Regions from separate parts of the Shewanella sp. 8A genome, predicted to be linked through region 1. Evidence: predicted binding sites of a transcription regulator. Region 1 holds the regulator's gene; the other holds the start of a gene.

Region 1 (4,876 bases):
AAACAGGATTCTAAATGACCCAAATCACCTTAAAAGCACAGAATCTCGCCAAGAGTTATAAAAGCCGCCAGGTTGTCAAAGATGTCAGCCTGACAGTAAAAACGGGTCAAGTCGTCGGTCTACTCGGCCCTAACGGTGCGGGTAAAACCACCACCTTTTACATGGTCGTGGGCTTAGTTAAAAGCGATAAAGGCCATATCTTTATCGACGATGATGATTTAACCGCCGATCCTATGCATCTGCGTGCCCGCAAAGGTATTGGTTACCTACCACAGGAAGCGAGTATCTTTCGTAAATTAACCGTACACGACAACATCATGGCGGTACTGCAAACCCGTAAAGAGCTCAATAGTGACCAGCGCGAAGAAGCACTAGAGCAACTGCTAGAAGAGTTCCATATCACCCATATTCGTGACAGCCAAGGCATGTCCTTATCGGGCGGTGAACGTCGCCGCGTCGAAATTGCCCGCGCCTTAGCGGCCAACCCCAAGTTTATTCTGCTTGATGAGCCCTTTGCGGGCGTTGATCCGATCTCCGTTATCGATATCAAGAAAATTATCGAGCAGCTTAAGAGCCGAGGCCTTGGAGTACTTATCACAGACCACAATGTGCGCGAGACCTTAGACGTCTGTGAACATGCTTACATTGTGAGTCACGGTAATCTTATTGCCGAGGGCACACCCGCAGAGATCTTAGACAATCAGCAAGTTAGGGCTGTGTACTTAGGTGAACAATTCAGGCTATAGTTACTAAAACAAAGCTAATAAGCCTTGAATTTGAGAGCGCTAGGCTCCATCCATATGATATCAAGCGACCTAAACTCACAATAATAACCTAGGGATCAGCGGTAACATGAAAGCGTCACTCCAGCTCAAACTGGGTCAACAGTTAACCATGACGCCACAACTTCAGCAGGCCATTCGCCTGCTGCAACTGTCGTCATTGGAACTGCAACAAGAAATCCAGCAAGCCTTAGACTCTAATCCTCTTCTCGAGCTGGAAGAGGAGCAATTTGACGCGCCTAGCGAACGTAAGCAAGATATCGCCGATACCGACTTTAGCGAAACGACTGCCCAGCCACAGGAACAAGATAATTCCACCGTGGACATTGCCGAGTCGCTGACCAAAGAATCTCTGCCCGAAGAGTTACCCATGGATACCACTTGGGATGAAGTATTTACCGCATCGCCAAACTCAGGTTCTGGCGCCAGCCGTGAAGATGACATGCCCTTCCAAGGGGAAACTAGCGAGGGGTTGTACGAACATTTAGAATGGCAAAAAAACCTCACACCCTTCTCTGAAACCGATTTAGCCATTGCCACCGCGATTATTGATGCCATTGACGATCAAGGTTATCTCACTCAAAGCACTGAAGATATCCTCGAAGCCATGGGCAATCCCGAGATTGAACTCGACGAAGTTGAAGCCGTGCTCAAGCGTATTCAACATTTCGACCCCGTTGGTGTCGCGGCAAGGGATTTAAGCGAATGTTTACTGATCCAGCTATCTCATTTTTCGCCTGATACCCCTCACATCGAAAACGCCCGCATGCTGATCAAAGATCATTTAGATCTGATCGCCGCTCGCGACTTTAGGCTGTTAATGCGTAAGACCAAACTGAAAGAGGACGAGTTAAGGGACAGTATTGCGCTGATCCAAACCTTGAATCCTCGCCCCGGTTTACTCATCACCCCTGTCGATGAAGAATATGTGATCCCCGATGTATCGGTGTCGAAGAAAAACGGCCGTTGGGTGGTCGAATTAAACCCTGACTGCATGCCAAAAATCAACGTAAATCAGCAATATGCAGCAATGGCCCGAAGTTCAAAAAATCAAGCTGATAGCCAATTTATTCGTGGCCATCTGCAAGAGGCTAAATGGTTTATCAAAAGCCTTGAAAGCCGCAACGAAACACTGCTCAAGGTAGCAAACTGCATAGTGCAATACCAACAGGGTTTCTTCGAATATGGTGAAGAAGCCATGAAACCTATGGTCCTAAACGATATCGCCGAGGCGGTAGAGATGCATGAGTCCACCATTTCACGGGTGACCACACAAAAATACATGCATACCCCAAAAGGACTTTTTGAACTAAAATATTTCTTCTCAAGCCACGTCGGGACGGATGATGGCGGTGAGTGCTCATCCACAGCAATCAGAGCTTTCATTAAGAAACTGGTTGCAGCGGAAAACCAGAAAAAACCATTAAGCGACAGCAAGATGGCTCAACTTCTGGCAGAACAGGGAATTAACGTTGCGCGCAGAACCATTGCGAAGTACCGAGAAGCGATGCTTATTCCCCCTTCCAATCAGCGTAAAAGTTTATAGCCTATTGTGAGTATCGGAGGACGTTTCTATGCAAATAAACCTAAGTGGACACCATATCGAGATTACTGAATCGTTACGGGCATATGTTGAGGAAAAGTTTTCAAAACTTGAACGTCATTTCGAACAGATCAATAATGTGCACGTTGTGCTCAATGTTGAGAAAATGCAACAGATTGCCGAAGCGAGAATCAACCTCACCGGTGGTGAAGTCTTCGCGACTTCAGAGCATGCAGATATGTATGCTGCCATAGACGTCCTGATTGATAAACTTGATCGTCAGGTTATTAAACACAAAGAGAAGTTAACAAAACACTAGCAATGGAACTTCGTACCATACTGCGGCCGGAGTGCACAACCTGCGCCACTCCGGGCAGTAAGAAAAAGGTACTGGAACTCATCAGCGACTTAGCCGCTGCCCAGTACCCCACCCTCTCATCTCAAGAGATCTTCGAAAGCCTCGTGGCGCGCGAAAAGATGGGTAGCACAGGTATAGGTAACGGTATCGCCATTCCACATGGTCGATTAACCGATATAACACAACCCATAGCGATATTGATAAAATGTGAGGAGCCGATAGCCTTTGATGCTATCGATAAACAACCCGTCGATATTTTATTTGCACTACTCGTGCCTGCCGACCAATGTCAGCAGCACCTAAGTACCTTGTCATGCATGGCTGAAAAGCTCAGTGACAAGCAAATATTAAAACAATTGCGCAAGACGCATGATGAAACGGAACTCTATCAGGTAATCATTGGATGAAACTGGTCATAGTGTCAGGGCGTTCAGGCTCAGGCAAATCGGTCGCACTTAGAGTGCTTGAAGATCTCGGCTACTATTGTGTCGATAATTTGCCTTTGCCTTTGATTGGCAGTTTGCTTGAACAGCTCAAAGGCAGTAACGATCTCGTTGCTATCAGTGTTGACGTGCGCAATTTACCAGAGCAAGACAAAGTGCTGGTTAAACAGCTTGCCAGCCTGCCTACGGGCACTGAACTCACCAGCTTCTTCTTAAACTCCAGCGATAAAGTGCTGCTAAAACGCTATAGCGAAACGCGGCGCTTACATCCCTTATCTAAGAGCCGAGTGTCACTGCAAGAAGCCATCAAACTTGAAGGCAAATTGCTGGAGCCGCTGTCACAGCAGATGGATCACTATATAGATACCTCGAATCTGAATATCTATGAACTCAGCGACCAAGTGCGGCAAATACTCCTTGGCAGTGTCGATAAGGAACTGGTGATCAACTTCGAGTCTTTCGGTTTTAAGCATGGTATGCCGACCGAAGCTGACTTTATGTTTGATGTGCGCTTTTTGCCAAATCCCCATTGGGAACCGGAGCTTAGACCTCTCACCGGTTTAGATGAACCCGTAGCGGAGTTTTTAAATCGCCAGCCACTGGTGAATAAGTTCATCTGGCAAATCGAGAATTTGCTCGAAACCTGGTTGCCGCATTTAGAGCGCAATAATCGTAGCTATCTGACGATTGCGATTGGTTGCACAGGTGGCCAACACCGCTCAGTCTATGTAGCCGAGCAACTAGCTAAACGTTTTAGTAATGGCAAACATAAAGTCAATGCGCGCCATCGAGAGTTGAGCCATGCCAAAACTTGAGCGCCAAGTCACCATCTGCAATAAACTCGGCTTACATGCCCGTGCCGCCACAAAGCTCGTGGTATTGGCCTCTGAGTTTGATGCCAGCATTACGCTGATCCAAGGTGAAAAACAGGCCTCTGCCGCCAGTGTATTGGGTCTACTCATGCTCGAGACGGGCATGGGTAAAACCATCACCCTCATCGCCGAAGGCCCGGATGCCGAGCCTGCACTTAATGCCATTTGTGCCCTTATCGACGCTAAGTTTGACGAAGCCTGCTGATGGTATCATCTCGATGATCCCTGCCGGTATTCAGTATCCTGTTTGGTTTTGATTTCAGCACCTTATACCAGTAAAACACATTTGTGACTCGACGCCCTCCCGTGCGCTAAATTACAATGTACTGCTGCGCTTTGGCTTAAGTCCTCAATAGCTAAACGCCAACCCATCCACCGCCGCCATGGAGGAAACATGCCTGTAGAAGCCTCAGACAGTTTACAAGCCGAACACCGCCTCGACCAACTGAGTCAAGCCCTCAACAGTGGTATGTTTGTGCATGTCAGGCAAATGCTACAAAATATGGCGCCGTCAGATATCGCATTGATTTTAGAATCGTCACCTCCCAAAGCTCGGCAAGTGTTATGGCAACTCGTCGATCAAGATCAGCTCGGGGATATTCTCGATGAACTCAGCGAAGAGTTAAAAGACCCGCTGATCAGCACCATGAGTCCAGAGCGAGTCGCCAAGGCTACCGCCAGCATGGATACGGACGATCTGGCTTATATTCTGCGAAGCCTGCCAGATACTGTGTATAAACAAGTATTACAGTCGATGAGTCTGCAAAACCGCCAGCGAGTCGAGCAAGCGCTCTCTTATCCCGATGAGACCGCAGGCAGCTTAATGAACACCGACACAGTAACCTTAAGACCCGATGTCAATATCGATGTGGTACTGC
Region 2 (4,876 bases), on a different contig from region 1:
CTGTTGATGGTCATCTGTTGATGATCCGTATGCTTGTGGCCAGTTTTGATACACTGCCGATTTCTAATGTGGGATTAACGTTGACCAGCTATCGCGCGTTGGCGGAATGGGGGTCTTATATGTTTGGTGCGGCATTAACTATGTCGCTGTCAGCAATTATCGCGTTATTGGTAGTCAATTTATCCTTTGGGGTTATGACCCGCGCTGCACCACAGCTAAACATTTTTTCGATTGGTTTTCCGATTACAATGATCGGTGGATTGTTAATTTTATGGTTAACCTTAACTCCTGTTATGGCTCATTTCGATGAAGTATGGGCATCGGCACAGCTTTTGCTGTGTGATATTTTAGGACTTCAGTGTCAAGCCGATGGCATACTTTAACCGGATAGGAACGCGTAATGGCTGAAGAAAGTAGCGGCGAACGCAGCGAGGAACCCACCGGGAGGCGCCTCGAACAGGCGCGGGAAAAAGGTCAGGTTGCCCGTTCCAAAGAATTAGGTACGGCCACAGTTCTGCTTTCGGCTGCAACAGGACTGTATATGCTCGGCCCTGGTATTGCAAAAGCACTTTCCAATGTGTTTGAACGTGTGTTTACCATGGATAGAGCTGCAATTTTTGATACTAATCAAATGTTTAATGTCTGGGGCGTTGTCGGCGGCGAAATAGGTTGGCCGTTGCTTAAGATTATGCTGCTGATTGTGGTGGTGGCATTTATCGGAAACGTGTCCCTTGGTGGAATGAATTTTTCTACCCAAGCCATGATGCCTAAAGCCAGCAAAATGAGCCCGATTGCGGGTTTTAAACGGATGTTTGGTGTGCAAGCCTTGGTTGAATTAACGAAGGGCATTGCTAAGTTTTCTGTTGTTGCGTTGGCGGCATATTTTCTTCTAAATCATTATTTTAATGATATTTTACTCCTTTCTGCCGATCATCTTCCTGGGAATGTCTACCACGCCTTAGATTTACTGGTATGGATGTTTATCCTACTTTGCTCTTCCGTATTATTCATTGTGGTAATCGATGTGCCATTTCAGATCTGGAACCATAATAAACAGCTGAAAATGACAAAGCAGGAGGTCAAAGACGAGTATAAAGATACCGAGGGTAAACCTGAGGTCAAAGGGCGAGTCCGCCAAATGCAGCGTGAATTAGCGCAGCGACGCATGATGGCCGAAGTTCCCAATGCGGATGTGATTGTGGTGAACCCTGAGCACTATGCAGTGGCGATAAAATATGATGTTAAGCGCTCTGCAGCACCTTTTGTGATTGCTAAGGGCGTCGATGAGGTTGCCTTTAAAATTCGTGAGGTAGCAAGGGCGCATAATATTGCCATTGTTACTGCACCACCACTTGCGCGGGCGATTTACCATACAACGAAACTTGATCAACAAGTCCCCGAAGGCCTATTTACCGCGGTAGCACAGGTACTCGCTTATGTATTCCAGTTAAGGCAGTATCAAAAAGGGCGTGGCCGCAAACCTATCCCTATCCCCGTTAATCAACCTATTCCTGAAGATCTGAAATACTAGTAACGATAGATGTTTCAGTATTATTTTTGCAGCCAAATGCAGCCAAATGCAGCCATCAGGAATCGTCTTGTAAGCCCTTACTCTTACTTTCTGTCATAAAAGCTGCTCGTCATTTGAGTAAGACAACCACACATCTTTCTTCGTTTCGCGCCAGAATGAACAAAATATAATCTTGAAATCTCAACAAGTCCTAGTAACGAGTAAATAGTGTTCTAACGTAAAGTTAGCTAGCTACATATTAGCTTCACTACCTGATTGTTAGTTGTTGGCGTGCTTTTTGCTTTTAGGCTGTTATACGTCAAAGTTTAGGTATCTGTGAATGGATGTTAAAGCCTCCCTAGGCCAAGTAAAACAGTTGAAGCTAAGCTCTTTTAAGGGCATAGGTACGCCAGCGCTAGTGCTTGCAGCATTAGCGATGATTGTACTGCCAATTCCCCCGTTTCTACTCGACATCTTATTTTCCTTTAACATTGCTTTAGCCTTGATTGTGCTTTTGGTCGCGATTTATACCGATAGACCTTTAGACTTTGCTGCCTTTCCAACCGTTTTATTAGTTGCGACACTGCTTCGACTTGCACTTAACGTGGCATCGACCCGTGTGGTATTACTCGAAGGTCACAACGGTGGTGATGCGGCGGGTAAGGTCATTGAAGCCTTTGGCTCCGTAGTGATTGGTGGTAACTATGCCGTTGGTCTAGTTGTATTTATCATTCTGATTATTATCAACTTTGCTGTTGTTACCAAAGGTGCTGGCCGGATTGCTGAGGTGAGTGCTCGCTTTACCTTGGATGCGATGCCCGGTAAGCAAATGGCAATTGATGCTGACTTAAATGCGGGCATCATTAATCAAGATCAAGCCAGAACTAGGCGGGCTGAAGTCACCCGCGAAGCTGACTTTTATGGCGCAATGGACGGTGCGTCTAAGTTCGTTAAGGGCGATGCTATCGCGGGTATCATGATTTTAGTGATCAACATTCTCGGTGGTTTTATTATCGGGATTGTGCAGCATGGTTTGACATTCTCTCAAGCGGTTGAAATTTATACCCTCTTAACAATAGGTGACGGGTTAGTCGCCCAAATCCCAGGCTTATTACTGTCAATTGCTGCGGCATTGATGGTAACTCGCCAAAATGAATCTGGCGATATGGGTCAGATGTTGATGAGTCAGATGTTTGACAGTCATAAATCGCTAGGGATTGCTGCTGGCGTATTGTTCGTTATGGGGATTGTGCCTGGAATGCCGCACATGGCGTTTTTAAGTTTCGCCGTTTTAACGGGATGTGCGGCTTATTTTATATTTAAACGTAATGAGGCTAAACGTGCCAAAGCCCTCGAACAAGTCAAAACGGGCCCAACGGAAAGAGCCGAAAGAGAGCCTAAGGAACTTAGCTGGGACGATGTGCATCATGTTGACACTATCGGTCTTGAAGTGGGTTACCGTTTAATCCCCTTAGTCGATAAAGGTCAAGGTGGAGAATTACTCAGCCGGATCAAAGGTGTACGTAAAAAGCTTTCGCAAGAATTGGGATTCTTGGTTCCTGCGGTTCACATACGTGACAATTTAGACCTTTCGCCTAATGCCTATCGTATTTCTCTTATGGGCGTTGTTGTAGGGGAGGCGGATATTCGCCATGACTGCGAGCTCGCCATTAATCCGGGACAAGTGTACGGTAAGTTAGATGGCATTGAGACCCGTGATCCTGCCTTTGGTCTCGAAGCCGTGTGGATTGCCCCTGAGCTGCGTGAACATGCCCAAACCTTAGGGTATACGGTAGTGGATGCCGCGACGGTAGTGGCAACTCATATCAGCCAAATATTGACGAATAATGCAGCAAAACTTTTAGGTTACGAAGAAGTGCAACAACTGATGGATATGCTTGCTAAACACTCGCCTAAGTTGGTGGATGGCTTTATTCCTGATGTGATGCCGCTCGGAAATGTCGTAAAAGTGATGCAAAACCTATTAAATGAAGGAGTTTCTGTCAGAGACTTGCGTACCATAGTGCAAACTTTGTTAGAATACGGCACTAAGAGTAACGATACTGAAGTGTTAACTGCGGCGGTGCGTATTGCATTGAAGCGCATGATCGTTCAAGAGATCTCTGGCCCTGAACTCGAAATCCCCGTCATAACTTTGGCGCCAGAGTTGGAACAGATGTTGCATCAATCAATGCAAGCAACGGGTGGAGATGGTCCCAATATCGAGCCAGGTCTTGCGGAGCGTATGCAACAATCCTTAGCGGATGCCGCTCAAAAGCAAGAAATGGTCGGACAGCCTGCCATTTTGCTAACGTCTGGTATGTTACGTGCGACCCTGTCTCGCTTTGTTAAATATACTATTCCTAATCTCAGAGTGATTTCTTACCAAGAAATCCCCGATGAAAAGCAAATACGCATCGTATCTGCCGTCGGCCAGTAGAGGACGCATAAGTGAAGATTAAACGTTTTTTTGCCAAAGACATGCGTGCTGCACTGGCCCAAGTGAAGGACACGCTCGGCTCCGATGCGGTGATTATGTCCAATAAAAAGGTGAACGGCGGTATTGAGATTGTCGCTGCCGTTGACTACGACGAGCCAAAAGCGAAAGCGCCTGCTGCGACTCCGACCTTTATGGATGTGAGTGATGACTTAGTTTCGCTCGGTGCCAAAGCGCCTATCCGCGCTGAAACTAAGCTAAAACCCTCGGCGCCAGCGGACTCACTCCAAGCCTTGCTTGAGAAGCAACAAAATCGTTTAAACCAACAACTCACGCATCAACAACAAGATGCAGAGCTTCCTGCATGGGCTAAAGGATTACAAGCTACCGCAGCTGCGCCTAAAGCTGAGCGCCGTGATATGGGCAATCCCTTCGATAAAAAGTCACAGAGTTCGCAAAAGCAAAATGCCGATCTTGAAGCCATGCGCGACGAGTTATCATCCTTACGTAATTTGTTGACCCATCAGGTTTCAGCATTGATGACTGAGCATAAAAAGCGTATCGACCCTGTCGGTGCCATGCTGGAGTCAAAGTTGTTGGAGGCCGAGTTTTCACCAGCGGTGGCAAACAAATTAGCTGCGCTGAGCCAACACTATACTCCTGCAGAATTAGTTCGTGCACTGCCGCAAAGTCTTGCGAATATGCTTGATAATCAAGGTGATGATATTGTTAAGCAAGGCGGTGTTGTGGCATTAGTTGGTCCCACTGGAGTGGGGAAAACCACTTCCTTGGCTAAACTGGCCGCACGCTTTGCTGCTCACCATGGTGCTGACCAAGTGGCATTGATTACCACAGATCATTATCGTATTGGCGCCTATGAGCAATTGGCCACCTATGGCAAAATCATGGGCTGCCCAGTCAAACAAGCC

The links. The regulator sigma-54, encoded in region 1, starts transcription at its own class of promoters, with help from an activator protein. The targets are predictions, from matches to a motif close to GTTGGCACGNNNNTNGNNT.
Region 2: the regulator sigma-54 is predicted to act here: its motif matches at 1,796-1,814, upstream of flhA (flagellar biosynthesis protein FlhA).

What each region holds. Positions count from the first base shown of each region.
Region 1 is NZ_JAMDJP010000021.1:4,443-9,318, reverse strand. Features, by position in the region: gene lptA (lipopolysaccharide transport periplasmic protein LptA) at 1-18, shown strand, start outside; gene lptB (LPS export ABC transporter ATP-binding protein) at 15-746, shown strand; gene M0413_RS15610 (RNA polymerase factor sigma-54) at 853-2,328, shown strand; gene hpf (ribosome hibernation promoting factor) at 2,357-2,644, shown strand; gene ptsN (PTS IIA-like nitrogen regulatory protein PtsN) at 2,647-3,090, shown strand; gene rapZ (RNase adapter RapZ) at 3,087-3,941, shown strand; gene M0413_RS15590 (HPr family phosphocarrier protein) at 3,928-4,203, shown strand; gene mgtE (magnesium transporter) at 4,393-4,876, shown strand, end outside.
Region 2 is NZ_JAMDJP010000027.1:16,036-20,911, forward strand. Features, by position in the region: gene fliR (flagellar biosynthetic protein FliR) at 1-383, shown strand, start outside; gene flhB (flagellar biosynthesis protein FlhB) at 401-1,531, shown strand; gene flhA (flagellar biosynthesis protein FlhA) at 1,851-3,950, shown strand; gene flhF (flagellar biosynthesis GTPase FlhF) at 3,962-4,876, shown strand, end outside.